4 regions of the Dyella sp. GSA-30 genome follow, and region 3 is predicted to be linked to each of the others. Evidence: predicted binding sites of a transcription regulator. Region 3 holds the regulator's gene; each other region holds the start of a gene.

Region 1 (7,323 bases), 1.7 Mb from region 3:
GTGCCGCGGTTATCTGGCGACAACCATGCCCCGGCATCGACACGGTGCTGTTCGGTCCGAACAACGACAAGCGTCTGATGGACATCCGGCCCCCGCTCTGCCCGCCACCAGGCCATGCCCGCCAGCACTGCCGCCAGGACGAGGCCACCGAACAGCCAGCGCCTCCTCATCGTGGGCTACGAAGCACGCCGTGCAGGCAATTCCCAATGCGGAAAGGGATCGAGCAACATCGACCAGGCCAACGGCCCGACCATCAGCTCATGATCGCGTAACAGACAGCGGTTGAGTGCCGCACGGATCTCGCTCTCGGGCAGGTCGATGCCGATCAGCACCAATTCCTGACGGCGATCGCCGTAAGTTGGATCCCAGGTGGCACGCAGCGCCTCGCGTTGTTCGGCATCGGCTAGCTCGGCCGGCCCCGGCGGCGGCACGCCGATATCCGCCGTGCTGAACGGCTGTCCGGTGCGGCGGCTTCGATGCCGGCTTGCCCACCAAAGCCCTGCGGGTTTGGTTTCGGTAGCGCCACCGGCAACGATCAGTTCGCCAACCCAATCCATGCGGCTGGCCAACCAGAAAAAGCCCTTGGCGCGCAGCACGCCCGGAATGCCCCCCGTGAGCAGATCCTGCAAACGTGCCGGGTGAAAGGGACGCCGGCTCGTATAGACGAAACTGGTGATGCCATACGCCTCCGTTTCCGGCAGATGCTGCCCCATCAGCTCCTGTACCCAACCGGGCGCGAGCTTGGCTTGCTCGTGATCGAATGCGTGGGTATCGAGCACGCTGTCGAGCGGTACGCGGCCATACTCGGCCTCGATCAAACGCGCGTTGCGGTTGAGCGCGCGTAACAAGCGACGAAGCTGTGCCAACGGTGCCTCGCCCAAGGTGTCGCATTTGTTGATCACGATGACATCGGCAAACTCGATCTGGTCGGTCAACAAATGCACCAGCGCACGCTGATCGTCCTCGCCTGCCGTTTCGCCGCGCGCCACCAGCATGTCACTGGAACAGAAATCGTTGACGAAGCTGCGGCCGTCCACCACCGTGACCATGGTGTCCAGCCGCGCCACGTCAGAAAGGCTGAAACCGGCCTCGTCGCGAACATGGAACGTTGCAGCGACCGGCATCGGCTCGGATATGCCGGTCGATTCAATCAGCAGATAGTCGAAACTGCCTTCTTCGGCGAGCCGTCGTACCTCTCGCATCAGATCGTCCCGCAAGGTACAGCAGATGCAGCCGTTGCTGAACTCGACCAGGCGCTCGTCGGTGCGCGTCAGCGTAAAGCCGCTCTCGCGCACCAGGTCCGCGTCGATATTGACCTCGCTCATATCGTTGACGATCACCGCGAGGCGACGCCCTTCGCGGTTGAGCAGCAAATGGTTCAAGAGCGTCGTCTTGCCGGCACCTAAAAAGCCGGAAAGTACGGTAACGGGAAGGCGGTCGGACATGATCGTTGACCTGTTGGGCAGGGTGGACGGAACAGCGCGCACATATCACTCGAACGCGTGGCGCAGATCCTTGGCGTGATCTTCGTTATAGGGAAGCAAGGCCGCCTGCTGCATGTCATAGGCAGATGCGGCCATGCTGTTGCTGGTGGTCTCGATACGCAGCACGCCGCGCAGCCAATACGGGTCCCATAGCTGCGGCGGATCGATGCCATGTGCGAGCACTACGTGCACCATCATGTTCGGCGGCGGTGGCGGCACGTGGATGCAGGCGCCATAGAACGGCACGAAAAAGAACTCGGTCATGCGGTTCTGATCGTCCGAAGCGAGCGGCACGACATAGCCGGACAGCCGAACCTTTCGACCAGCCAGTGCGGGGATCGTGTGCAACGTGCCGATCTGCTTGCCCTGCTTGTTGCCGATATGCACGACCGGCGGCGCATGCTGCAGCTGGTCGTAGTCTTCCTTGGGCATCATCCGTGTCCATTCCAGCTCGGCGTAACCGTCGTCATCCGCATCGCCAAGCGTGCCTGGAGCCAGCCCATCAGACGGCTCGATGCCTCGCGAGGCAGCCACCGCCTGTGCTGCCAGCGTGCCATCGGCGATGGCCTTGGCACGCTGCTGGCGGCCGGCTTGCGCGCTCGCTTCGGCACGCGCCAATATCGCTTGCGCACTGGTTCCCGCAGTAGCGGGACCTGCTTCGTCGCCGGACTGGCGGGCACATCCGACCAGCGCAACGATCGCAATGAGAACAAGCTTCCTCACAAGTGCACCTGCAAACCGTCGGCAAGCGAACGGCGATAGGCAATCCACGCAGGGAGGCAACCGGCAAGCAGTGCCGCGGCGATCACGGCAGCGATCAACAGCCATTCGTTGGCGCCAGGAAACCCAAGGCTCAGGTTGAGTCCGAGTTGAGCGGCAAGAAAACCGTGCAGGACGAACAGCGTTACGTACATGAGCGCCACACCCAGCACAATTCCCGCCACTGCAAGCAGCCCTGCTTCGAGCACCAGCAGCAGAAATACCGTTCTTGCCGAAGCGCCGACCGCACGCAGGATCGCCATTTCCCGTCGACGTTCGTTGAGCGTCGTCAACAGTGCGGTCAGCATGCCGCACAAGCCGACCAGCACGACCATCGCACTGATCGCACGCAATGCGCCCTCGGCAGCACCGACGAGGCCCCAGAGCTGGCTGAGCGCGACGCCGGGCAAGATCGCCTGCAAGGGTTCCTGGGTGTATTCGTTGACCGCGCGTTGTACCGCGAACGACGAAAGCCGTGAGTTGAGTCCGACCAGGAATGCCGTGATCGACGTCGGCGTCAGGTCCATGCCACGCGCCTGATCCGCGCTGACCGCCTGCCCCGGAAGACGCATGCCCGACTGCCAGTCGACGTGAATCGCTTCGATGGCCTGCAGGCTCACGATGACGCTCGCATCGACCGGTGTACCGGTCGGCGCGAGCACGCCAGCCACGCGAAAGGGCTTATCGGCATGCAGCATCTGCCGCATCCCGCCGAAGCCGTGAGCGATCACCAGCGATTGCCCAACGTGGTAATTCAACTGGCGCGCTACCTGAGCGCCGATGACCGCATCGTAAAGATCGCCAAAGGCGTGGCCTTGCTCGAACGCGAGCTCATGATCACTGCCATACCGATAGCGTTGAAAAAACTCCGCCGTGGTCCCCATGACACGAAAGCCGCGGTGCGAATCGCCCAGGGAAATCGGTACGGTCCAGCGAACCTCGGGCAGCGCGGCGATTTCCTTGTAGCTCTGCCAGGACACGTTGTTGGTGGCATCGCCCAGATGGAACACCGAGTACAACAACAGGTTCACCGGCCCCGAACGCGCGCCCACGATCAAGTCGGTACGCGATACGGTGCTGGCAAAACTGCTGCGCGCATCCTGGCGCAATCGCTCGACACCCAGTAGCAGCCATACGCTCAAGGCGATAGTGACCACCGTAAGCACCGCGGCGACACGCCGCTGCCGCAAACTACGTAGCGCAAGGCCCAAGGCTCTCATCATGCCGGCTCCCGTTGCATGGCGCGGGCGCTCAACTTGATCACCCGATCGAAATGGCGGGCGAGCGCCATGTCGTGACTGACGAACACCAGACTGCTACTGGCGCGTTCGCATTCAGCGAGCAGCAGGCGAAGAAAGATATCGCGCGCATCGGTGTCCAGGGCCGAGGTAGGTTCGTCGGCGATGATCAGCTCCGGACTGCCGATCAAGGCACGCGCGGCGGCGACGCGTTGCTGCTGTCCCACACTCAGCTCGGTCACCCGGCGTTTGCGCAGGCTCGTTTCATCCAGGCCCAACGCCGCGAGCAGACGCATGGCTTCCAGGCGAGCGGTCACGTGCCCGCCGGCACGCTGTTCGCGTCGCGGCGAAAATGCGCAGCTCAGCAATACGTTGTCGAGCACGCCCAGATACGGCAGCAGATTGAATTGTTGAAAGATGTAACCGATATGATCGGCGCGAAACCGATCGCGTGCCGCAGCCGGCAAGCTGGACAACACCGTATCTTCGACGCGCACGTGGCCTGCGCGCGGTACGGCAATTCCGGCCAGCAGACTGAGCAACGTACTTTTGCCACTGCCGCTCGGACCGCAGACGAAAACGCGCTCGCCGCGCGCGACCTCGAAGCGCGACAAGGCAATGACATCGCTCTTGTCCCAGCCAAAGCGCAGATCGAGGCAACTCAGCAACATCGCGTCACCCCACGGAATCACGGTGCCAACATCACGCGGTATTCGCCCTGCCCCAGCTCTTGCCGATCCTGTTTTTGCGGCAACACGATATTGACCACAAGGCGATGCGTCGCGGGGTAACGATCGGCCAGGTGGATATCGATATGGTCCAGCCGATCCGGCTGGGTGCAGCGATAGTCGTAGCGTGCATCGATATCCGCATGACCTTGCGTGACCACGGCTGGATCGAGCCCGCGCGCCTGCACGCTGCTATGGGTCAGCACGCAGGCAGCCGCGCTCGCCGGAATCAACCAGGGCGCTGGATCGCGCATGGCGGCGAGAACATCGGCCACCTGCTTGCTCTGCTGCCCATCGTGCGGCGGGTGTTCGAAACCGAGCATGTTGATGGCTGGGGCATCCAGCACGACTTGCAGCACCGTCGCGTCCAGCCCGACATCCACCGTCGTCGTGCCGTGCACATGGGCTTCTTGCTGGCGCACCGTCTGGGCAGGAGCTGGCACCAGGGCCGATGCCAGCACCAGACCGACGGTTAGCGACAGGACAAGTTTCATGGCGGCTCCGGCTAATAAGTAACGTTATAACATAACGATCATAGGCCGCAACGGCACCCGAGGACACACGACTTCTGGCAGGGGTCGTAGCCGGCACTGTCATGAAATCTTGGGCGTTTGACATCCGTTTGCCACATAAGCAGACGCATCATGTCGCGCTGCAACGTCGGCCGGTCGCCGACGTCAAGTTTCCGCCCGAAGCGCCGATGAAATCTGCCAGTTCTGCGCTTTCCGAGAGCAGCCTTGTGATGATCAAAGCCATGTCCGACGCCGCTGAGCGAGAACGATCGCTGCTTGACCAGGCGCTGGCGTCCGATGCGCTGACCGCCCATTTCCAGCCGGTCGTACATATCGAAACGCATGCGGTCGTGGCGCACGAAGGGCTGATACGTTCCGTCCTGGCCGGCACGGCACTGACGCCGATCGATCTGTTGGACCTGGCGCGGGCGCGTGGCCGCCTGGCCGATTTCGAACTCGGCGCCGCGCGCTGCATCGTCAACCAGTTTGCGCAAACCGGCGTTGGTGGTCGCCTGCTGATCAACCTCAGCGCGCATGCCATCCTGCAAGCCGGCGTCAGGCCCGAAGACGTGATCGACGCCTTGACCGTGCCGGGCTTCGACCTCAGCCGCGTCACCATCGAACTGACCGAACGCGACATCGTCGAGGATGCGGCCAAGCTCGCGCACAGCCTGGGTTACCTGCGCGCCAGCGGCATCCGCATCGCGCTGGACGATTTCGGTAACGGCCATTCCAACTTCGAGATGTGGAACGAGATTCATCCGGAGGTGGTAAAAATCGACCGCTACCTGATCAACGGCCTTTCGCGCAGCGCGGAGAAGCTGGCCATCGTGCGTGCGCTTTGCACCGTGGCCGAAACCCTCGGCGCGGACCTGGTCGGCGAAGGTGTCGAAGATGCTGACGACCTGCGCATGCTGCGCGAACTTCGCATCCCCTATGCGCAAGGCTTTCTGATTGCTCGTCCCGCGCCGGTGCCGATCGTCCAGGTGAGCCGGCAATACATCGATGCCGTCACTGATCCGGATGTCGTCGTGCCACCCAGTTTAAGCGGCCCGGTCACCGCGCGCCCGCTCAAGGCGGAGCACTTGTTGATCGAAGCGCCGGCCGTATCGCTGGCGCAGAACAACGACCACGTGGCGGCGATCTTCTCCTTGCATGAGCGTCTGCACGCCATTGCCGTGGTCGACCAAGGCAGGCCCGTGGGCATCATCAATCGCCGCCATTTCACCGAACGGATGGCCCAGCCGTTCGCGCGCGAGTTGTTCGCACGCAAGGTCTGTACCGCGTTCATGAACGACGCGCCCCTGCTTTGCGATGCCGAACAATCACTGCAAAGCATGGCCGACATCCTGCGCGGCGAAGACCAGCGTTATCTGAGCGACGGTTTCATCATCACGCGTGGCGGCATGTATCTCGGCCTGGGCACCGGCGAATCACTGGTGCGCCGAGTCACCGAAATTCGCGTCGAAGCGGCGCGCTATGCCAACCCCTTGACCTTCCTGCCCGGCAATATCCCGGTTACCGAACATCTCGAGCGCCTGTTGCAGGCGCGACGGCCGTTCGTGACGACCTATTTCGACCTGGACTTCTTCAAGCCCTTCAACGATCACTACGGCTATTTCCGCGGCGACGAAATGATCCGGCTGCTGGCCAGCGCCCTGACCGGCGACCTGCGCCAGGACAGCGACTTCGTCGGGCATATCGGCGGCGACGATTTCATCGTGCTGTTCCAGAGCAACGATTGGGAAGAACGCTGCCGGCAGATGCGCGAGCGCTTCAACACCATGGCCGCCACCTTGTTCGACGATGTCGACCGGCTACGCGGCGGGATCGAAGCCGAAGACCGCCACGGCAACCTGCGCTTCTTTCCGCTGACCACCGTCTCGGTCGGCGCCGTAGCCATCGTCGACGATTTCCCCAGCGAAGCCGAAAGCGTCGCCAGCCTGGCTGCCCAGGCCAAGCGGACGGCCAAGCGGCAGTCGGACGGCTTTCATGTGGACCGCTATCGAGCCGATATGCATGTGTTGGCGATCAGCGAAGCGCCTGGTGGGCCGATCGACATCGAGCCCTGAGCGGATACGCGACCAACCACAGCGCAATCGTGCATTCGCAACCGCTCTAAATCCGCGAGGCCAACATAGCCCGCCGGGAAACAATATCCAACGCAAACGCCAGCGCGCACAGCACAAGGCAAAGCACGCACACCCCGCTCCAGCCCGCAGCCGCCCAGGCAGCGCCCGCGGCCAGCGCCCCCGCACCACCACCCACAAAAAATACGCCGACAAACAACCCATTCAATCGACTGCGCGCTGCCGGATCCAACATATTCACCGCACGCCGCCCAAGCGTCTGATCGCCAATGGCCCCGGCATCGATAACGATAGCCGCAAGCACCAACGCCCCCAATGCAAGCATCGGGTGCGCATCAAGCGAAAACCCAAACCAGCCGGCTCCCGCCATCGCGGCAACCAACACGCCCAGAACCATGATCGCATGCGCAACCGGCATCCCAGCCACGCTGTAACCGCGGTCACCGATACGCCCCGCAATAGGCGCAACCACCGTTCCCGCCACGCCCGCAAACGCGAACAGCGCCACGCCA
Region 2 (7,323 bases), 390 kb from region 3:
GGGCACCCCTGCCAGGCAATTGAACTACCCCGTTATGTCATCGCCTGCGACGCATGAATTGCACAGCTCGGTCACCGTGCGGAGCGTACTTAACAAGCCACGACGCTTTTCACGCATAGAGAGAGGGGCCATGAATACGACACAGAAACCTACCGATTCGATCGGACCGGCGAAAAGCAAGGGCGGGATCGGTTACGTCCTGCTCTGGCTGTTGGGCGTACCGCTACCGGTGCTCATCCTGATCGGCCTGTTACGCGGTTGTGCCTGATCGCCACCGCCAAGGAGAACTCACGATGACCGACGTTGCCATTGCATCGCTCAATGACGATCCCGCCACCTGGCGGGCCATGAACTTTCGCGCTGTCTTTGCCGGCTGGCTGGTGGCCACCGGCGTAGCAGCCCTGCTCTATCTCGCCGGCTTGGCGATGGGATTTTCCTCATTCGACGCCGACCACATGGGCGGCGCAGCCAAGGCCGTGGGTATCGGCAGCGGCATCTGGATCGTGCTGGTATGGGCCGCCTCGCTGTTTGTCGGCGGCTTGTTTACCAGTTGGTTCGACGCCCATGACGACCAGACCATCGGCAGCCTGCACGGCGTCGCCGTATGGGGGCTGTCGGTCACCGCATCCATGCTGTGGCTTGCCCTGGGACTGGCCGGTGCCATGCATGCGCATAACGGCATGTCGATGGGGCACGATGAGCACGGTCCCATGCAAGGCGGTACCGATACCCATGCAGCCTTGATGGGAGACGGCTCGGTAGCCGTACTCGACGCCAATATCGCATCGCGACTGCCCGCGTCACGCGATCACGGTGCGACGATGCCTATCGTCGCGGCGCTGCTCGCAGGCAAGGATGAAACAGCAGCGAGCCTGTTCTCGGCCAATGCGGGCGTAACGCATGCCGCCGCCGCGCAGACGCTGGCCGGGCTATCGGCTGAAACGAACGCGGCCCGCGCGGATGCGAAAAGTACCGCCGACCGCACCGCGCACAATCTCGCCGCCGGCTTATGGGCCTTGGTGTGCGGCCTGCTGATCGGCCTGGTAACAGCGGCCGTGGGTGGCTGGCTGGGCGCCGGACATGTGCACCGTGTCTATCATCTGCGGGCGTATCCGCGCGCATTGCGGCGCTGATCTGCAGCATGTAAAAAGCCAGGAGCCGGGTTATATGCCCGGCTCTTTTTTGCCCGGCGTTACGCCGAGGCAAAACCGCCGCGCATGTCCATGGCGCCGGCATCGCGCCAACGCTCTTCGCGTTGTCGGGCCATGTCAGATACTGATACTGGCGAGGATGATTCGGCCAGCTGAAAGAACGCCACCCGGCTGGCCAGATGGTCGGCCTGCTCGCGCATCGCGCGGCTGGCCGCGGCGGCCTCTTCCACCAACGCAGCATTCTGCTGCGTGGTTTCGTCCATCTGCAGCACGGCGCGATTGACCTGCTCGATGCCGGCCGATTGTTCCTGGCTTGCCGCCGCGATCTCCGCAACGATGTCCGACACCTTGCTGACGCTGGCAAGAATGTCCTGCAACGCCCTGCCTGAGTGACTGACCAGTCGGCTGCCGCTTTCGACCTTCTCGGCACTGTCGTGAATCAACACCTTGATCTCGCGCGCCGCCGATGCACTGCGCTGGGCCAGGTTACGTACCTCGGTGGCTACGACTGCAAAACCTCGCCCTTGCTCGCCGGCACGCGCCGCTTCCACCGCTGCGTTGAGCGCGAGCAGGTTGGTCTGGAAAGCGATCTCGTCGATAAGGCCGACGATATCGCCGATGCGCCGGCTCGAGTCGCCGATCTCGTCCATCGCGTGCACGGCCTTGGCCACGACGTCGCCGCCCTGGCGCGCTTCGTCGCGAGCATCGCGCGCCAGCTGATTGGCGGCGCTGGCGTTATCGGCATTCTGGCGCACCGTCGCGGTCAGCTCTTCCATCGACGATGCGGTTTCTTCCAGCCCCGCGGCCTGCTCCTGCGTGCGTTGCGAAAGATCGTCGTTGCCCTGGGAGATCTGCTCGGCGCCGCTACGCACGATGTCGGCACCCTGGCGCACGTCGCTGACGATATCGGCCAGGCGCTGCCGCATCCCGGCGAGCGTATGCAGCACGCTGCCTTCATGGAACGACTCATCGCCATGCGCACGCACATCGCCGTCGGCAATGCGCTGCGCCATCGCCATGGCCATGTGCGGCTCGCCGCCGATGCTGCGGCCCACGCCACGCACCGCGATCAGCACCACACCGAAAACCAGCAAGGCCACCAGCGCGGCGAACGCGCCGAACTCCAGCAGCACACGGTAGAAGGCCTGTTGCACATCTTCGATGTACACACCCGTGCCCAGATGCCAGTCCCAGGCCGGCGTCATGCTGACGTAGCTGATCTTCGGCAGCGCGCCCTTGCCGTCGGGCTTGGGCCAGGTGTAGTCGATAAAACCATGGCCCTCGCGCTTGTCGAGCGCCACCATGGCGCGAAACAGTTCCTTGCCGTTGGTGTCTTTCTTATCGCCCACATTACTGCCGACCATCTTGGGCGATACCGGATGCATCAGCATCACCGGCCCGGAATCGATCAGGAAGAAGTACCCGGTGCCGTTGTCCCAACGCATCGCGCGCAGTTCGTCCATCGCCTGGCGCTGTGCATCGGCGCGACTGAGCTTGCCGGACGATTCCAGCGCCACATAGCGATCGATAATGGCCTGCCCGGCGTCGATATAGCCGCGCAGGTTTTGCTTACGCTCGGCCAATAATGTCGACCGGCTTTGCAAAGAGGCAAAGACCGTGAGTGCCACCAGCCCGATAGCAACCACGCCCAGGATCGCGGCAAAGCGCGATTTCATGGTCTTCATAGATTTTGCCCCTGTCATGCCTACTGCCTACTACCCGTACTTAGACCGGTTATCGTCCGGCCATGGGGGGGCTATCGGCGGGGGATCGAAAAATCTTGATAGGCCAAATGGCCAGTGGCGAGACCGGCTCATCCGAATAACCCCGGTTCCCCCTATTCGTCATCCCGGCGCAGGCCGGGATGACGAATAGGGGGGATTTCGCTATGCGGCGTAGCAAGATTTCAAGGATTTCGTGCACGCCTATACTCATCACACGATTCACGTCCACCGAGATGACCGATGCGTTCGCTGCCCCCGCTCAACCCCCTGCTGGCATTCGAGGCCGCATCGCGCCATCTGAATTTCACCAAGGCCGCGCGTGAGCTCAACGTTACCCAGGGGGCGATCAGCCACCAGATTGCGGTCCTCGAGGAGTACTTCGGCGCGAAGCTTTTCGAACGCAAAAGCAACCAGTTGGAGCTGACGCCCAACGCCGCGGCCTATGCGGAAACGCTGCATGCCGCGTTCGATGATGTGCGCAGGGCAACCGCCAGCTTCAGCGCTGCTGTGTCGCCGCGCACGACGCTTACGATCAAAGGCTATCCGCTGCTGCTCAGCCGCTGGCTGACACCACGCCTGCCCGCTTTCAGCCGACAGTTTCCACATATCGATCTGCGGCTGGTCTCGGTATCCGGCGCGAGCCTGGTCGATTTCGAAAATCAGGATATCGACATAGGCATCCGTTACGGTCGCGGCCGCTGGAAAGGGCTGACCAGCCACCTGCTGTTCGCCGACGAGCTCATCCCGGTCTGCACCAAGGCCTTGGCAAAAGCGCTGCATCTGAAGACAGCGCGGGACCTGGTCGGCAAGCCCTTATTGCAGACCCACGCACGCGTCAACGACTGGCCCGACTGGTTCAGCTGCGCCGGCGTGGACGACGAAAACGCGCTCAAGCAACTGACTTCGTTCGAGGACCTGGGCATCGTGCATCGCTTCGCCATCGAAGGCAGTGGTATCGCCATCCTGCAGAAGAACTACGTGGAAGACGATCTGCGCGAAGGCCGCCTGATCATCCCGTGCGCTCCGGTGCTGAGACGCGACCTGGGTTATCACCTGGTCACGCCCACCAACAGTGCGAAAGACAGCAAGGTGAGGGAGTTTTCCAACTGGCTGCTGGCCAACCTGGGCTAGCGCTGATCCAGCATCCGTTGTGCAAGCTTCAGATGCGGTGCATCGACCATCTCGCCCCGTAACGACACCGCGCCAGCCTGCGGGTTTTCTGCAAAGGCGGCCACGATAGCGCGAGCACGCGCCAGCGCCTGCTCGGAAGGCTCGAACGCGCGATGGATGGTATCGAGCTGCGCGGGGTGAATGGCCATCATGCCGGTAAAACCATCCTGTGCGGCGCGCGTCGCCACCGCTGAAAGACGTTCGAGATCCGTAAAATCGGGATGCACCGTTTCAATCGCCGGCACGCCTGCTGCATGCGCGGCAAACAGCGACAGCGATCGCACCAGCTCATAAGGTGAAGTAAATCGCCCTGCCTCGCGCACTGCGACGGCACCGATCGCCGAAGACAGATCTTCCGCACCCCAGGTCAAACCGAACAGACGATGCGAGACATCGCGATAGGTTCCCAGTTCGAAGATCGCCGCGGGCGTCTCGGTCGCAATGGGAAGGATCGGCAAATGCGCCAGTCCGACGCGGCCCAATAGCGCATCGAGTTGAGCGATCGATTCGCGCCCCGCTGCCTTGGGCAATACGATGCCGTCGGGTGGATGATCGGCCAGACATTCGACATCCGCGCGCGCCAGACCGCCTTGCAAGGGATTGATGCGTACGAACAACAAGGTGTGGCGCGTCTGGGTCGCCAGAAACCTGGCGAGCATGATGCGAGCATCGGCCTTTCGGTCCGGCGCCACCGAGTCTTCGAGATCGAGCACCACGCTATCGGCCACCGACTGTGCGGCCTTGACCATGCGTTCGGCGCGATCGCAGGGTACGAACAACAATGAGCGCAATCTCATGTCGGGCTCCTGTGCATCAATGCCGTGCGCTGACATTCGCAGACCAGTTCGTCGCGCTGATTGATCAGGCGATGCAGAAACACCACGATGCCCGCCTCTGGCCGTGAACGACTGTCGCGCAGATCGACAACCTCGGTCTCCGCGTGCAGGGTATCGCCGATAAAGACCGGCTGCGGCGTCTTCACGCGGTCGTAGCCCAGGTTCGCCAGCATGGTGCGCAAGGTAGTGTCACCTACGCTCAAGCCGATCATCAGGCTGAAGCTGAAGGTGCTGTTGACCACGATGCGGCCGAACTCGCTCTGCCGCGCGTATTCGGCATCCAGGTGCAGCGGCTGCGGATTGTGCGTCAACGTGGAAAACAGCAGATTGTCCGTTTCTGTCACGGTGCGGTGGATGTCGTGCACAAAGCGGTCGCCGACCTGGAATTGTTCGAAGAAGCGTCCGGCCATGGCGGGTCAGGCCAGATGCTTGTGGAAGAAATCCAGCGTGCGCGACTGCGCCAGGTCATACGAAGCCTGGTCGAACGTCGGCCGCTCCTCGCAACCGAAGCCATGCGATGCGCCGTCATACACGAAAATGTCGATACCCGGCTGCGCCGCCCGGATCGCCTCGACGTCGGCCATCGAAATGGAATGATCCACTTCGCCGAAATGCATCTGCACCGGGCAGCGTGGCACCTCGTCCTTGTGATTGACGATGCCGCCGCCATACCAGGCAACCGATGCGGCAAAGGCATCGCTGCGAGTAGCACCCAACCAGGCAACCCGGCCGCCCCAGCAGTATCCGAGCACGCCGACCTTGCGTGCACCAAACGCTGCCCGTGCGGCCTCGATATCCATCATCGAGGCCGACTCCGGTACCTGCGCGCGCAGGGCAAAACCGTATTGCAGGTCTTCCGGGCTGTAACCGAGCTCGACCTTGCGCTCGGCGCGATCGAGCAGAGCCGGCGCGATCACCGAGAAACCCGCCTTGGCCAGCTGCGCACAGGCATAGCGCATATGGCTGTTCACGCCGAACACCTCCTGCAAGACCACCAGGCAATAGGGCGAATCGTCTGGGCCATCCCGATAGGCATCCATGTCATGCCCGTCGGCAGCGGTGAGCGTGATCCAATCAGCCATTGCTTTCGTCTCCTGTTTGCATGCACCCGCTTTCCGGTGCGCGAATAGACGCGGTGCGCCGGACGCGCGCCACGCTCAGAACTTGAACGAGATCTCGCCGCCGAGCACGGTGGCGTTGGGATAACGCTTGGCGCTGAACACGCCAGGGTGAATCAGGTACTGCACGTCGGGCGTCAGGAACATCCAGGGCGTGAGCTGGATCTTGTAGGACACGTCGACGTACTGCTCCGCGCCCAGGTAGCCGAAGTTCGGCTTAGCCGCGACCTGCGCGTTGAACTTGCGCGTATTGAGATACGACTTGGCCCAGCCCACGCTCAGTACATCGTCAGCGCGATTGGCAAACGGACCGAGCAACAGGAAGCCCAGCGAATCGTAACTGGCGATCTGCGACGTACTATGGTTGCTCTCGGTCCAGTTGCCGAACAGCACCATGCCTCGCTTGTTGTCGCCGCCGAAGTTGAAGATCATCTGATCGAGCGATAGCCAGCCGCTGTAGCGACCTTCGTGCTGGATTTTCGCGTTGACCACATCAGGCGCACGGCTGGTGTCGTAGTACGCACCGATCTTGTAATGGCCGGGCAGCTTGTCCTCGCCCAGGCCAGGGCTCCAGCCCAGTTCGGAGAGATAGATCACACCGGTCGAACCGCGGGCGTCGAGCCGGAAGCCCTGGTCGGGGTCGGTGAAACGCGTCGGATTGACGTCGAACACCGCTACTTTGAGGTACCAGTCCGGACGGAAAAAGCTCGTGACGCGCGCACCCATCTGCGCACCGGGCGGATTCTGGAAACCGCTGGAGTCGGCGGCGAGCGAGTTGGGATGACCGCAGAAACCCTGGTTCAGAAAACTGCAAAGCAGCGGGTTGTAATCGAACTCCGCCGCGGCCGGAAAATAACCGATCTGATAGGCCAGCTTTCCGTTGAACACGGTCTGCTTGAAGCTCAGGTTCGCCAGACGGAAGTTTTCGCCTTCACCGTAGTTGCTCTCGATGGTGACGCGGGTACCGGCCAGCAAGGATGCATTGGAGCCGTAGCGATCGGACACGGCGAACGTCAGGATGCCGTTGTCGATACCCGCCAGTTTCTGCATGTCGAAATTGGCGCCCAGGATCACCTGGTTGTTCGTCGAGGTCCCTTGCTTGGCCCCGCCCTTGGTGACATCGGCCGACTGCACCTGATAACCGGAGAAGATGTCGACACCGGCATCGCGCCACTTCGAACGCACGCCGCCCCAATCGCCGGTCATGCCCTGTTGATGCCACCAGTCCTGCATATTGGTGTTCGGCGGCGGCGAATCGATGCGCTGTTGCGGCGGATCGTTCTGCAGCGCGTCCGCCGCATGAACAGGCGCACACAGCGCCCCC
Region 3 (7,323 bases):
TCCGCCTTGTTGCGGCCAGTCATCGCATCCCGTTGGTCGAGGCGCCGCCGTTGGCACGCGCCTTGTATGCGACTACCGATATCGGACGGGAAGTGCCTGCTTCCCTGTACGTAGCCGTCGCCCAGGTGCTGGCCTACGTATATCAGGTGAAACAGGCAGTTACACACGGCATGACGCCGCCCGAGCCGCCAAGACCCGAGGTCGATCCGGACCTGATGGGCCCTTATCGCGACAATTGATTGACGGATGACAGATGGCCGCCGTTGGTGCACTCGATACACTGAAGCAAGCAACACGCAGGGGCGCCGGCGCGCCGATCATCATGCTGGCGATGCTGGCGATGATGATGTTGCCGCTGCCGCCCTTCATCCTGGACATGCTCTTCAGCTTCAACATCGCACTGTCGCTGGTGATCCTGCTGGCGGTGATCTACGTGATGCGACCGCTGGAATTCGCCGCGTTTCCCACCGTGGTGCTGATGGCGACCCTGCTGCGCCTGGCGCTGAATATCGCCTCTACCCGCGTGGTGTTGCTGCACGGCCATGACGGCCCCGGCGCCGCCGGCAAGGTGATCGAGGCGTTCGGCGAGTTCGTCATCGGCGGCAATTTCGCCGTCGGTCTGGTGGTGTTCGCGATCCTGACCATCATCAACTTCGTGGTCATCACCAAGGGCGCCACGCGCGTGTCCGAAGTGACCGCGCGTTTTACCCTCGATTCGATGCCCGGCAAGCAGATGGCGATCGACGCCGACCTCAATGCCGGCTTGTTGACGCAGGAACAGGCGCGTGAACGCCGCCAGGAAGTGCGCGAGGAAGCGGACTTCTACGGCTCGATGGACGGTGCCTCGAAGTTCGTTCGCGGCGACGCTACCGCCGGTATCCTGATTCTGTTGATCAATATCGTCGGCGGCTTTTTCGTCGGCGTGATGCAGCACGGCCTTTCGGCCGGCGAAGCGGCACGTACCTATACCTTGCTGACTATCGGTGACGGCCTGGTGGCTCAGGTGCCTTCGCTGATGTTGTCGATCGCCACCGCGATCATCGTGACGCGCGTGTCGCGTTCCGAAGACATGGGCAAGCAGCTGGTCGGCCAGGTCTTCGGCCAACCGCGTGCCCTGGCTGTCGCCGGCGCGGTGCTCTGCGTCATGGGCTTGATTCCCGGCATGCCCAACGTTGCTTTTCTGTTGCTCGGCGGCACCTGCGGCGGCGCGGCGTGGTTGATGATCAAGCGCAAGCACGAAGCCGAAGAGCGTCTCGCCGCGACGCCGGTCGATGCCTTGCCGGCACCGGTGCCTGGCGAAAAGCTGGAGCTGGGCTGGGACGATGTCGCCAGTGTCGATCCGGTCGGCCTGGAGGTCGGTTACCGGCTGATCCCGCTGGTCGACAAGGCGCAGGGCGGCGAGCTGATGGGGCGGATCAAGTCGGTACGCCGCAAGCTGTCGCAGGAGCTGGGTTTCCTGGTGCCGGCGGTGCATATCCGCGACAACCTCGACCTCGGCCCCAACGCGTATCGCGTCACCCTGATGGGCGTGCCGATGGGCGAGGCGGAGGTTTACAACGAGCGCCTGCTGGCGATCAATCCGGGCCGTGTGCACGGCACCCTGCAAGGCATCGCCACGCAGGACCCGGCGTTCGGCCTGGAAGCGGTGTGGATCGAAACCGGGCAGCGCGATCACGCACAGAGCCTGGGTTATACCGTGGTCGACCCGGCCACCGTGATCGCTACGCATCTCTCACACATCCTGCAGGGCCATGCGCACGAGCTGCTCAGCCACCAGGACGTGCAACAGTTGCTGGACCGCCTGGCGGCCAACGCACCGAAGCTGGTCGAGGACCTGGTGCCCAAGCGCCTGTCGCTCGGCGTGGTGGTCAAGGTGCTGCAGAACCTGCTCGCCGAGCGGGTGCCGATCCGCAATATGCGCAGCATCGTCGAATCCTTGGCGGAGCACGCCAGCCAGAGTCAGGATCCCGGCACGCTGACCGCCGCCGTGCGTGTCGCGCTGGGTCGCCAGATCGTTCAGGAGATCGCCGGCCTGGGTACCGAAATTCCCGTCATCACGCTGGCGCCGGAACTGGAGCAGATCCTGCTCGGATCGCTCGGCAACGCCGGTGCGGCGGGCGCCGCGGTCGAACCGGGCCTGGCCGACCGCCTCCAGCAGAGCGTCGCCGAGGCCGCGCGACGCCAGGATCAGAGCGGTGAACCAGCGGTTCTGCTGGTGCCGCCGCAGCTGCGTCCATGGCTCGCGCGCTTCACTCGCCACGTGGCACAGAACCTGCACGTACTGGCTTACAACGAGGTGCCTGACAACCGACGGGTTCGGTTGGTGCAGGCGCTGGGTCGATAACCTCTAGAGCGGAGATGGGAGATGGGTAATGGGGGCGCATGCATGAAACGTATCGAGCAGCTTGCAGGCTCGCGCGGCGCATCGGTTGTCGCGCTCCCGCTACCCATCTCCCACCTCCAAGCGCGGAGCGCGTAAGCATGAAGATCAAACGTTTCGTCGCCTCCGACATGCGCCAGGCGATGCGCGAAGTCCGCGAAGAGCAGGGGCCGGATGCGGTGATTCTGTCGACGCGTCGACTTGATGACGGCATCGAGATCATCGCGGCAGTCGATTACGACGAAGCCCTGGTGCGCGAAGCCGCGCGGCACGGTGCGCCGTTGCCGGGTGCCAGGCCGGAGGCGCCGGTGGTTGCGCCCACGCCGCCGAAGCCCGAGCGCACGCCGTTGCTGACGCGCGCCAAGCAGGCGATCGCAGCCGCTCATGCACCGGCTGCACCGGTGACGCAGCCGGCGGCGACGGCATCCGCACACGCCGAGGTCGACGATGCGCCTCGCGGCCAGCCAGCGTTGCGCGATATCAGCGTGGCGCAGGAACGTGTTGCGCGTCCCGAGCCGCAGCAGTCCTATGAAACTGTCGCACAAGCGCAGCCCACACCGCGCGTCGAGCCGGCACCGATTCAATCCATGCTCGAACGCGCCGCGCAGGACAGCGCCCGGATGCGTGCCGAACTGGGCGACTTGCGTTCGATGCTCGAAACGCAGCTGTCGAGTCTGGCCTGGAACGATATGGAGCGCCGCCATCCGCTGCGCGCGCGCATCCTGCGCGATCTGACCCGGCTCGGTATCGAAGCCGATGTCGCGCGCAAGTTGATCGATGAACTCCCCGATCAGATCAGTGCCGAACAGGCGCGCTACCTGCCGTTGGGCGTACTGAGCCGCAGCCTTGCGGTGAGTGGCCGCGATCTGGCGGCGACCGGTGGCGTGATCGCACTGGTCGGCCCGACCGGCGTCGGCAAGACCACCACCATCGCCAAACTGGCTGCGCGCGCCGTCCTGCGTCATGGCGCCGGCCAGGTCGCACTGATCAGTACCGACAACTATCGCATCGGTGCCGCCGCGCAACTCGAACACTACGGTCGCCTGCTCGGCGTGCGCGTATTCCCCGCGCATGACGCGGTCAGCCTGCGCCAGGTACTTACTTCATTGCGCGGTCGCCAGGCCGTGCTGGTCGACACCGCCGGTGTGGCGGGTAACGATCCGCGTCTGCAGCAGCAGATGGAGCTGCTGCACGACGTAGGCGACGTGCGCGTGTGCGTGGCGATGGCCGCCAACACGCAGGCACAGGCTCTGGACGCCACCATTCGCGCCTACCTGCCGCTGAAGCCGCAGGCATGCATTCTGACCAAGCTGGACGAGACACCGAATCTTGGTGGCGCCTTGTCCACGCTGATCCGTCATCACCTGCCGCTCGACTACGTGACCGACGGTCAGCGCGTGCCTGAAGACATTGCCGCCGCCGATGCGCGCGCACTGGTCTGCCGTGCCGCGCAGGCGCTGAAATCCAGCGGCACTACCGAAGACACCACCATGGCCGATCGTTTCGGCCTCAGCCTGGCGAGCGCTTGAACCCCATGGGAACCTTAGCGATGAATCAGGCGTGGGGATTGCGGCAGATGTTTCCTGCCCTTGCGGCACTGCGTGCGCGCGACGCGCACGCCAGCGAACATCTGCGTGGAGATCAGGCGATGGGTTTGAGTTCGACAGTGCCGCGGCCGCGCACTCGCGCGATCACGATTGCCGGCGGCAAGGGCGGCGTGGGCAAATCCACCGTCGCGGTGAATCTGGGCATGGCGCTGTCGATGGCTGGGCACGAGACCATGCTGCTCGACGCGGACATGGGCCTGGCCAATGTCGACGTGCTGCTCGGCCTGACGCCGTCGCGGCATATCGGTCACCTGCTCGACGGCAGCTGCACGCTGGACGAGCTGGCGGTGACTGCGCCGCATGGCCTGAAGATCATTCCGGCCGGTTCGGGCGCGCGGCGCCTGGCCCAGCTGAGCAATGGCGAGCATGCGGCGGTGATCCGCGCCTTCGACGAACTGGTGCGCCCGCCCCAATACCTGCTGGTCGATACCGCCGCGGGCGTCTCCGACAGCGTGGCCATGTTCGCGGCCGCGGCCGACGACGTCATCCTGGTGGTCTGTGACGAGCCGGCCTCGCTGACCGATGCCTACGCCCTGATCAAGGTGCTCAGCCGCGACTTCGGGGTACGCCGCTACCGCGTGGTGGCCAATATGGTGCGCCATGCCGGCGAGGCTAAGCACTTGTATGAAAAGCTTTCTCGGGTCAGCGACCGGTTCCTCGACGTCGCGCTCGACTTCATGGGGATGATCCCGCACGACGAGTACCTGCGCCGGGCGATCCGGCGCCAGTGCGCGGTGGTCGATGCCGCCCCGGGCAGCCGGTCGGCACAGGGATTCAAGCAATTGGCAGGTGCGGTCGATACATGGGGTGAACCCGAGTACCCCAACCACGACCGGATTGCCTTCTTTGGTGGTCAGGCGGCGTTGGAGCCAAGCCTGGCAGGGGATGGGTGGGCGAGATGAGCGTGGCTTCCGAATATCTGCAACTGCAACGCGAGAGCACCGAAGACATGGTGCGTCAGCACGCGCCTCTGGTGCGGCGTATCGCCTATCACCTGATGGGGCGTTTGCCGTCGAGCGTGGACGTGGACGATCTGGTGCAGGCGGGCATGATCGGCCTGCTCGAGGCCGCACGTAATTACGCCACCGATCGCTCGGCCAGCTTCGAGACCTATGCCGGCATCCGCATCCGCGGCGCCATGCTCGACGAGTTGCGCAAGACCGACTGGACGCCGCGCTCGGTACATCGCAAGTTGCGCGAAGTCACCGAAGTGGTGCGTCAGATCGAAAACGAAACCGGCGCTGATGCCATCGATGCCGAGGTGATCCGGCGCATGGGCATCACCGCGCAGGAGTACCACCAGATTCTCGCCGACGCGACCAGCGCGCGTCTGCTCAGCCTCACCGCGCCGGATGACGACGAAGGCGGCGCTGCGCTGGACGTGGTCGATCAGGATGGCCTGGAGCCGCAGGATCGCGTCGAACAGGAAGGCATGCGCGAGGCCCTGATCGACTCGATCTCCGGCCTGCCCGAACGCGAGCAGCTGGTGATGTCGCTGTACTACGAACAGGAATTGAACCTGAAAGAAATCGGCGCCGTGCTCGGCGTTACTGAATCGCGCGTGTGCCAGATCCACGGCCAGGCGCTGGTGCGGTTACGGGCACGGATGTCCGGTTGGCGCGATGGCGCCGGAAATGGGGAACGGGGAGCGGGGAGGGTCGAGCGCCGCCGCTGACCTCCAGCTATCCGCAACCTTCTTTTCCGTTCCCTGTTCCTTATTCCCCGTTCCCAACCTACAAGCCGGAGCCCTCCCGTTGGACAAGAACATGAAAATCCTGGTGGTCGACGACTTTTCCACCATGCGGCGCATCGTGCGCAACCTGCTGGTCGAGCTGGGTTTCTCCAACCCGCTGATCCAGGAGGCCGAAGATGGCAATAACGCCATGACGATGCTGCGCGAGATGCCGTTCGACCTGGTCGTGACCGACTGGAACATGCCCAACATGACCGGCATCGACCTGTTGCGCGCGATCCGCGCCGAGCCCTCGTTGAAGGGCATGCCGGTGCTGATGGTGACGGCGGAAAACAACCGCGACCAGATCATCGCCGCCGCGCAGGCTGGCGTGAACGGCTACATCGTCAAGCCGTTCACCGCGGCCACGCTGAAAGAAAAACTCGACAAAATCTTCGAGCGGCTCGCCGCGCAAGGAGCCACCGCATGAGCACCTCTTCGTTGCTACTTTCCGAGACCGCCTTGCCGACCGAGCTGCAGCAGCTGCTCAACAGTGCCGACCGCGCCGATTTCGAACTGGCGCTCGATGCGCTGGCACGCCAGCGTGAACAGCATCTGTTCCGCGCCTTGGGCCTGCTGGCGCGCGACCTGCACGAAGCGGTACGCCGCCTCGGCAGCGACCTGGCATTGGAAGGCGTACCCGATAGCGTCGCCGATGCGCGCAAGAACCTGCTCGATGTACTGGAAATGAGTTCGCAGGCCGCGCATCGCAGCCTCGATTTCGCCGAACGCATGCGTCCGCAGGCCGAAGCGCTGGAAGCCAACGCGATCGAAATCCTCGCGTGGAGCGACGAGAACGAAGCCGGTGCCGTGCTGGCGCGTCAGGCGCGTGAATTTGCCGCCGCGAGTCGCGATGGTCTGAACGACATGGTGCTAGCGCAGTCCTGGCAGGATCTTTCCGGTCAGCGCATCAAGAAGGTCGCGCATTTTATCGGTAGCGTGGAATCGTCCCTGCTGGAACTGGTTCGCCTCACCGGTGCATTGGCTGGTGGCGAAGCGCCTGCTGCAGCGGCCAAGGTCAACAGCCAGGACGAGGCTGATCGTCTGCTTAGCGAATTCGGTTTCTAAAGGAACTCAAGCGGATGTCTTCACCCTTGGACGATGAGCTGCGCGATGACTTCCTGGTCGAAGCCAGGGAGTTGCTGCAACGCTTGAGCGAACAGCTGGTTGAGCTGGAAGCGTCGCCGCGCGATGCCGAACTGCTCAATGCGGTCTTTCGCGCGTTTCACACCGTCAAGGGCGGCGCCGGCTTCCTGGCTATCGACCCGATGGTGCAGTTGTGCCATCAGGCCGAGGATCTGCTCAACGAAGCGCGCAACGGCGTAGTGGTGCTCGACTCGGCGCAGATGGATGCCTTGCTCGAAGCGCTCGATCTGCTCAACGTGCAGATGGATGCGATGAGCTCAGGCGACACCTTGCCGGCGCCGGCTGCCAGCCTGTTGCGTCGCCTGCAAAGCGGCGTAGCGCATGCGCCCGCACCCGCGCCGGTTGCAGCGCCGATGCCCGCACTGACGGAAGAAGGCGGCGCGATCGACGACAGCGAGTTCGAGGCGTTGCTGGATAGTTTGTACGGCCGCAATGGTGCACCGGGGGCGCCTGCGCCC
Region 4 (7,323 bases), 1.5 Mb from region 3:
ATCTTGTAGCCGGGCTTGGCCAGCTCCAGCCGTAGCACCTCGGCCAGGTTGCTCTTGGCGCGTAGCTTGGTTTCGAAATCGAGCCCGGGCGAGAGATTCAGATAGCTATGCGATGGGCGCGCATAGCAGTAGATGCAGCCGTGCTCGCAGCCGCGGTAGGGATTCAATGCCTGGCTGAAATGGATGTCGGGCGAGTCGTTGTGGCTGATGACGCTGCGCGCGCGCTCTTCAGTCACCTCGGTGCGCGGACGCGGCTGGGTTTCGTCCAGCAGGGCGTGTTGCCAACCATCGTCTTCGACATGGTGGCGGATCGACTCGAAGCGCCCCTCCGGATTGGAGGCGGCGCCCCGGCCTTTGAGGGCGCGAGGAGGCTCGTTCATGGGCTCAGTGTGCGCGCCCGCGGTCTCACCGGCGGAGACATGCCTTGCCCCATCCGAGTTGACGAGATAATAGAAATCATCGACATTACAATATCTTGCGATGGATCGTTCAAGGGAGCAGGGGCGTGAAATTCTGGCTGATACTCGTTGTGCTGGCGGTGCTGATCATCGCGCCAGTCATGTATATGGCCCGCCTCCTGGGCGCCAACAAGGCCGGGCTGGGCTCGGTGGTTTTCGCCATCTTTCTCTGCTCCCTGGTGACCGGGGCGCTTGAGCATCTGCATCTGGCGTCGCCACTCGAATTTATCGTCAGCTTTATTGCGGCAACACTGATCTATCAGTGGATCCTGGCGACGACCTTCAAGAAGGCCGCCATCATCAGCATCGTGTCGACCGCGATCACCACGATAGGCGTCTTGATACTGATGAAGCTGCTGGGTCTCTGACGGCTACGGCAGGGTGCGTGGTGGTCTAATAGCCTGCTCGACGGCACCAGGTCTCCCCATGCACGCACTGATCTTCAACCATTTCGGCGGTCCCGACGTTCTGCATTGGGCCGAGCGGCCCGATCCGGTGCCTGCGCCGCACCAGGCGCTGGTGCGCATGCAGTGCGCGGGGCTGAACTTTGCCGACGTGTACCGGCGCAACGGCAACTATCATTTGAGCGGCCAGGCGCCGTGGATCCTCGGTTACGAAGGCGCCGGCGTTATCGAGCAGGCGGCTGAAGGCGACACTTTGTTCCCGGTCGGCACGCGCGTGGGTTTTGCGGATATGCCGTACGCCAATGCCGAGCTGGTCGCGGTCGATATCGACAAGCTGATTCCCCTGCCGGCGGATATCGATGCCGACACGGCTGCTGCGGTTTTGCTGCAGGGGCTGACAGCGCAGTATCTGGTACGCGACAGCTACAGCGTCAAGGCGGGCGATGTCGCGGTAGTTCACGCGGCGGCCGGCGGCGTGGGTTTGTTGCTGACGCAGATGCTCAAGGCGATGGGCGCGAAAGTCGTGGGTATCGCTTCGTCCACGGTCAAGCGCGAGGCCGTGCTGGCTGCCGGTGCGGTGCTGGCGATTGACTATGCCGAGCTGGTACCGGCAGTCCATACCTTGACCGAAGGTCGCGGTGCGGACGTGGTGTACGACTCGGTTGGGCGCACCTTGGGCGATAGCCTCACGGCAACCCGCATCGGCGGTACCGTGGTGTTCTATGGCATGGCGGCGGGCGATCCCGATCCGGTCGATCCGCGCCTGTTGATGGATCGCTCGCTGACGCTTACCGGCGGCGATCTATGGAACGTGCTGACCAGCGGCTCCATTCGGCGAGAGCGTGCGAACGCGCTGTTCGAGCTGGTGCGCCGGGGCACCGTGCAGCCGCAGATCGCTGCACGTTTTCCGATACGCGACGGCAAGGATGCTCATGCCTTTATCGAGAGCCGGGCGGCCATCGGCAAGGTGCTGCTGACGCTTGCCAGCTGACGCGGAGACAGGCGATTCGCAGGTTTCTGCTTGCCGCACAAATTATTGTCTAGGCAGGGAAAACGCCCTGCCATAGGCCAAATGGCCACGTAAAGAATTTCGATCCAGAGCCGTTAACCCCGCTAAGCGACGACCACTAATGATCCATCCGGACCCTCACGGGGCCCACATGAGAGGTCGAAAGCGTCGCCGTTATAAGTCACGGGGGAAGCCATGGGTATGTTCAACTGGTTCGGCCGCACCACGCTCAACACGCGTGTGTGGATGGTGATGCTGACCGTAGTGGCCGGATTGATCGGGTTGACCGTTATTTCCGGTATCGAGGGTCGCGACGTACAGATGGCGGCGCTTGGCGACAGCCTGCATCAGCAGGTCGAGAGCGCGGTGGCGATCGCGGACGACTATCGCCAGCGTGCCGTCAAGGGCGACATGAGCGATGCGGATGCACGCAAGGCCGCGCTGCGCGAAATTCAGGCGATGCGCTGGGACGGCGGCACCGGCTATGTATTCGCCTTCGATTCGGACGTGAAGCTGCTGATGCATCCGCTGCGCGGCAGCGACATCGGCAAGAGCATTCGCGACGATGCCGATGCCAAGGGTTTTCACCACTACGCCGCCATGATGACCGCGGACCTGAAAGACGGTCATGCGATGACGCGTTATGTGCAGTTGATCCCCACGACGAAGGAACAGAAAGCGAAGATCAGCTACTCACAGTGGTATCAGCCCTGGGATATCCATTTCGCCACGGGTGCCTATTTCGATCAGATCGATGCGGCCTTCCATGCGCAGTTGATCAAGAGTCTGCTGCGCGCGGGCGGCATCGCCTTCGTGGTGGTGCTGATGGTCTGGCTGTCGATGCGCAGCATCAAGGCGACGATCGGCGGCGAGCCTTCGCATGCGGTAAAGATCGCGACGCGTATTGCCGACGGTGACTTGCGTGCCGAAGCCGGCTTGGCGTTCCCGGATGGCAGCCTGCTCGACGCGCTCTATCGCATGCGCGGTCGCCTGGCCGATATCGTGGCCGAGGTGCAGCGCGGTGCCGGCATGGTGACATTGAATTCCCAGCAGCTCGCGCAAGGTAACGATGATCTGTCGCAGCGCACGCAGGAGCAGGCATCGAGCCTGGAAGAAACTGCCGCTTCCATGGAAGAGATGACTGCGACGGTTAAACAGAATGCGGAAAATGCATTGCAAGCCGACCAGCTGACCCGTGCCGCGCGCGAACAGGCCGAGCGCGGTGGTGCAGTGGCCGAAGAGGTCATGCAGGCCATGGCGAATATCGGCGAGTCCAGCCGCAAGATCGCCGACATCGTTGGTCTGATCGACGAGATCGCCTTCCAGACCAATCTGCTGGCGCTCAATGCCGCGGTCGAGGCAGCGCGTGCGGGTGAGCATGGCCGCGGATTTGGTGTCGTGGCGACCGAGGTGCGGCGCCTGGCGCAATCGAGTGGCGCGGCATCGCGTGATATCAAACGATTGATTGCCGAGAGTACCGAGCGCGTCGAAGTGGGCGAGATGCTAGTGGCGCAATCGGCTGAGGCGTTGCAGGCCATTGTCGGCGGTGTGAAACGGGTGACGGATATCGTGGCCGAGATTGCCGCTGCCAGTCAGGAGCAGTCGGCGGGTGTCGATCAGGTCAATATCGCCATCACGCAGATCGACCAGGTGACGCAGGAGAACGCGGCGCTGGTGGAAGAGGCGGCGGCTGCGGCCAAGTCGATGCAGGATCAGGCCGATGCGCTGCACCGGCAGATGGGGTATTTCACCATTGATGGGGATGCGCCTGGCGCCGAGAAAGTGGCAGACGCGAAGCGCACGGTTGAGGTCGGCATGCGTGGTGCGTTTGTGGGTGAGGCCGCCTTGGCCTGACCCGTTTCGCGGCCACTTCTCACCCGTCATTCCGGCGCAGGCCGGAATCTACTCCTCCGCGTTTCCGTTTAAGAAAGGTTGCCTGACAAGCGACAGACTGAGAGGTAGATTCCGGCCTACGCCGGAATGACGATGTTAGGAGAGGTGACGGTTTGTTCACCAAGCAATCGGTTGCTTGTCCCGAAAAAACCGCCCATTCAAATTGCCCTGCTGCGGCGATAGACACGCAGCCCAAACAATACCTTCCGCACCTTCGGCAACCGGTCGGCCACCGCTACCACCCATATCGGTAGCCACCCAGCCGGGACATACCGCATTGACCAGTACGCCGCTGCCCTTGAGCTCGGCGGCAAGCATGCGGGTATAGCCATTGAGCGCAGTCTTGGAAATGCGATACGCAGGACAATTCTCGCCTTCCATCTCGATCGCGCCGCAACTGCTGGAAACATTCACCACGCGGCCGTAGTTATGCCGCTGCATCAACGGCAGCACGGCTTCGGTCACGCGCCATGCGCCGAGCAGGTTGGTGTCCAGCGCACTGCGCACCACGGACAAGTCGGCATTGGAGGCGCGCTTGTCGATATCGAAAAACGCGCCGGCGTTGTTCACCAGGATATCCAGCCGGTGGTAGCTGGTATCGATATGTTTGGCCAGGTTGGCCACGTCATGGTCGGAGGTGACGTCGAGCTTGACCGCAACGACGTCGCCGCCTTCATGGCGCAGCTGGCGGGCGACTTTCTCGCCCGCCGCCAGCGAACGCGAGCCGAGCAGCACGGTGATGCCCTGTGCTGCCAGCTGTCTTACCACTTCCAATCCAAGGCCGCGGTTGCCGCCGCTCACCAGCGCAACGCGCTGGCTTGGCGGCGGTTCATTGGATACGACACTACCGCGCGCGGCCTTGCGCGGCAGGCGGTGCACGGTGGCGTTCATGGTGCAGAGGCCACCTCGGAGCACTTCTCGTCAGCACAGGCTTCCCAACCGCCACCGAGCGACTTGTAGATCGCCACGGCACGCAGGTTGATTGCTGCCTCGCCTTCGGCCAACGCGTCTTCCGCAGTGAGCTGGGTGCGCTCGGCATCCAGCCACTCAAGGAAGTCGGTGGCGCCTTCGGTATAGCGGATCTTTGCCAGCTCGGCCGCGCGACGGCTTTGCTGTGCCTGCTCCATCAGCTTCTGCACGCGCTCGCGTTGCAGGTTGTACGAGGTCAGCGAGTTGTCGACATCCTCGGCAGCCTGCAGCACGGTGCGCTGGTAGTTGGCTAGAGCTTCGTCGGCGCGTGCCTCGCTCGCTTTCACGTTCGAGTTCACCCGCTGCACGTTCAGGCCCGACCAGCTGATGCTCGGGGCCAGCGTCCATGCGCGGGTCGACGGGCTACCGAAATCATTGCTGCGGCCGGACAGAAAGCCGAAGAAACCGCCGAGCGTGATATGCGGAAACCAGTCGGCCTTGGCAACACCGATGCGTGCATTGGCCGCGGCGTACTGACGCTCGGCCACGCGTACATCGGGGCGACGCGACAATACATCGCCGGCTTGGCCGATCGGCAGTGACACGTCGATCGGCTTGAAATTGACCGGCGTAAGATCGACGGCCAGTTCACCCGGGCGTTCGCCAAGCAGCACGGCGAGGCGGAACTCATCAGCGCGGGCCTGCGTCTCCAGCAACGGCAGTTCCGCTTCGACCTGCGCCAGTCGCGCATTGGCGCTGGCGACGTCCTGCTCCGAGCCGGTGCCGACATCGAGGCGAGCGCGGATCAACGTCAACGATTGCTGCTGGTTTTCGATATCGCGCTTGGCGACATCGATACGCAACTGCGTGCCACGCAGGTCGAAGTAATAGCGCGCGACTTCGGCGAACAGCGTGACCTGTGCATCCTGCAGCGAGGCGTCGGCACTTTGCGCCTGTGCCTTGGCGGCCTCGACCGAGCGACGCACACCACCGAACAGATCCAGCTCCCACGATGCGTCGAAGCCGGCCTGATAGGTCTGCACCGGCACGCGTTGCGTGGTGAAGCCCGGTTGCTGGGCGACGCTCTTGCTGTAGTCGACGCCGGTATTGATCGTCGGCCACTGATCGGCCTTGGCGACGCCAAGCTCGGCGCGTGCCTCACGCAAGCGTGCAAGGGCGATCTTCAGGTCCGGCGCATTCTTCGCGGCGCGCTGGATCAGCGTATTCAACGTAGGGTCGTTGAACTGCTCCCACCAGCGGGCCTGGAAGTTCTGCTCGCTCTGTCGTTGCGTATCGACGCCTTGCAGCGCGACCGGCTTTTCCTGCGGTGCGTGATAGTCCGGGCCGACGCTGACACAACCGGCCAGCAAGAGTGCGGAGAACATCGCGGTCATCGTGCCGAGGGTGCGACCGGGCTTGTTGCCCGGTCTTTTCTTGTGGTTATGCATGCTCATCTCAATGTTCCTCCAGCGCCGGTTGCTGTGCGTGCGCAGCCTTGCGCGCGTCCATCTTTTCGGTCCAGCCGCGGATCAGCACATAGAACAGCGGGGTGAAGATCAGGCCGAAGAAGGTCACGCCCAGCATGCCGGCGAACACCGCCACACCCATCGCATGACGCATCTCCGCACCCGCACCATGCGAGGTCACCAGCGGCACCACACCCATGATGAAGGCGATCGAGGTCATCAGGATCGGGCGCAGTCGCAGACGAGCGGCTTCGAGCACGGCCTGCTTGCGATCCAGGCCTTCGAGGAGCTGCGCTTCGCGGGCAAACTCGACGATCAAGATCGCGTTCTTGCACGCCAGGCCCACCAGCACGATCAAACCGATCTGGGTGAAGATGTTGTTGTCGCCACCGGACAGCCACACACCGGAGATCGCGGACAACAGCACCATCGGCACGATCAGGATCACCGCCAGCGGCAAGGTCAGGCTTTCATACAGCGAGGCCAGCACCAGGAACACCAACAACACGCACAAGGGGAACACCAGCACCGCGGTATTGCCGGCAAGGATCTGCTGATAGGTCAGCTCGGTCCATTCGAACGACATGCCGTTGGGTAGGTTGTCGCGGGCCAGCTTTTCCATCGCATCCTGGGCCTGACCGGAGCTGAAGCCCGGTGCGGCGCCACCGCTGATTTCCGCGGTCGGATAGCCGTTGTAGTGCTGCACGCGATCCGGGCCGACCGTCTGCTCCACGCTCACGAACGAGCCGAGCGGGATGGCATCGCCACGTGCGTTGCGCGTCTTCAGCTGCAACAGGTCTTCCGGTTCATGACGGAAGCTCTGGTCGGCCGAAACGTTCACCTGATAGGTGCGGCCGAAGCGGTTGAAGTCGTTGACGTAGAGCGAACCCATGTACGCCTGCATCGTCTGGTACACGTCAGCCAGATCCACACCTTCGGCCTTGGCTTTCTCGCGGTCGATGTTGGCGTTGATCTGCGGCACGCTCACCTGATAGCTGGAGAACAGCCCTGCAAGCGTCGGTGTCTTCTGGCTCTGTGCGATCAGGTTCTGCGTCTGCTTGTACAGCTCCTCGAAACCGGCGTCGGAACGGTCTTCGATCTGCACGCGGAAACCACCGATGGTTCCCAGGCCCTGTACCGGCGGCGGCGGGAAGATCGCGATGTACGCGTCCTGGATACCGGCG

What was found. The regulator FliA, encoded in region 3, starts transcription of late flagellar genes. The targets are predictions, from matches to a motif close to TAAAGTTTNNCNNNCNNNGGCCGATAA.
Region 1: a site for FliA is predicted at 4,887-4,913, ahead of QMG46_RS14360 (GGDEF domain-containing protein). Genes of this name have one in related genera too.
Region 2: a site for FliA is predicted at 2,908-2,934, ahead of QMG46_RS23145 (methyl-accepting chemotaxis protein). Genes of this name have one in related genera too.
Region 4: a site for FliA is predicted at 1,944-1,970, ahead of QMG46_RS04530 (methyl-accepting chemotaxis protein). Genes of this name have one in related genera too.

Annotation. Positions count from the first base shown of each region.
Region 1 is NZ_AP027042.1:3,264,624-3,271,946, reverse strand. Features, by position in the region: gene QMG46_RS14390 (hypothetical protein) at 1-170, opposite strand, end outside; gene QMG46_RS14385 (GTP-binding protein) at 177-1,445, opposite strand; gene QMG46_RS14380 (DUF3299 domain-containing protein) at 1,491-2,207, opposite strand; gene QMG46_RS14375 (ABC transporter permease) at 2,204-3,466, opposite strand; gene QMG46_RS14370 (ABC transporter ATP-binding protein) at 3,463-4,152, opposite strand; gene QMG46_RS14365 (ZrgA family zinc uptake protein) at 4,170-4,703, opposite strand; gene QMG46_RS14360 (GGDEF domain-containing protein) at 4,964-6,793, shown strand; gene QMG46_RS14355 (MFS transporter) at 6,840-7,323, opposite strand, start outside.
Region 2 is NZ_AP027042.1:5,382,635-5,389,957, forward strand. Features, by position in the region: gene QMG46_RS23135 (hypothetical protein) at 131-268, shown strand; gene QMG46_RS23140 (hypothetical protein) at 294-1,133, shown strand; gene QMG46_RS23145 (methyl-accepting chemotaxis protein) at 1,193-2,836, opposite strand; gene QMG46_RS23150 (LysR substrate-binding domain-containing protein) at 3,116-4,006, shown strand; gene QMG46_RS23155 (HpcH/HpaI aldolase/citrate lyase family protein) at 4,003-4,842, opposite strand; gene QMG46_RS23160 (MaoC family dehydratase) at 4,839-5,291, opposite strand; gene QMG46_RS23165 (dienelactone hydrolase family protein) at 5,298-5,963, opposite strand; gene QMG46_RS23170 (carbohydrate porin) at 6,039-7,323, opposite strand, start outside.
Region 3 is NZ_AP027042.1:4,991,144-4,998,466, reverse strand. Features, by position in the region: gene flhB (flagellar biosynthesis protein FlhB) at 1-239, shown strand, start outside; gene flhA (flagellar biosynthesis protein FlhA) at 254-2,344, shown strand; gene flhF (flagellar biosynthesis GTPase FlhF) at 2,482-3,909, shown strand; gene QMG46_RS21525 (MinD/ParA family protein) at 3,957-4,889, shown strand; gene QMG46_RS21520 (RNA polymerase sigma factor FliA) at 4,886-5,662, shown strand; gene cheY (chemotaxis response regulator CheY) at 5,742-6,149, shown strand; gene QMG46_RS21510 (protein phosphatase CheZ) at 6,146-6,787, shown strand; gene QMG46_RS21505 (chemotaxis protein CheA) at 6,802-7,323, shown strand, end outside.
Region 4 is NZ_AP027042.1:1,014,316-1,021,638, forward strand. Features, by position in the region: gene QMG46_RS04515 (PA0069 family radical SAM protein) at 1-380, opposite strand, end outside; gene QMG46_RS04520 (hypothetical protein) at 506-826, shown strand; gene QMG46_RS04525 (quinone oxidoreductase family protein) at 885-1,853, shown strand; gene QMG46_RS04530 (methyl-accepting chemotaxis protein) at 2,067-3,725, shown strand; gene QMG46_RS04535 (SDR family oxidoreductase) at 3,882-4,655, opposite strand; gene QMG46_RS04540 (efflux transporter outer membrane subunit) at 4,652-6,121, opposite strand; gene QMG46_RS04545 (efflux RND transporter permease subunit) at 6,129-7,323, opposite strand, start outside.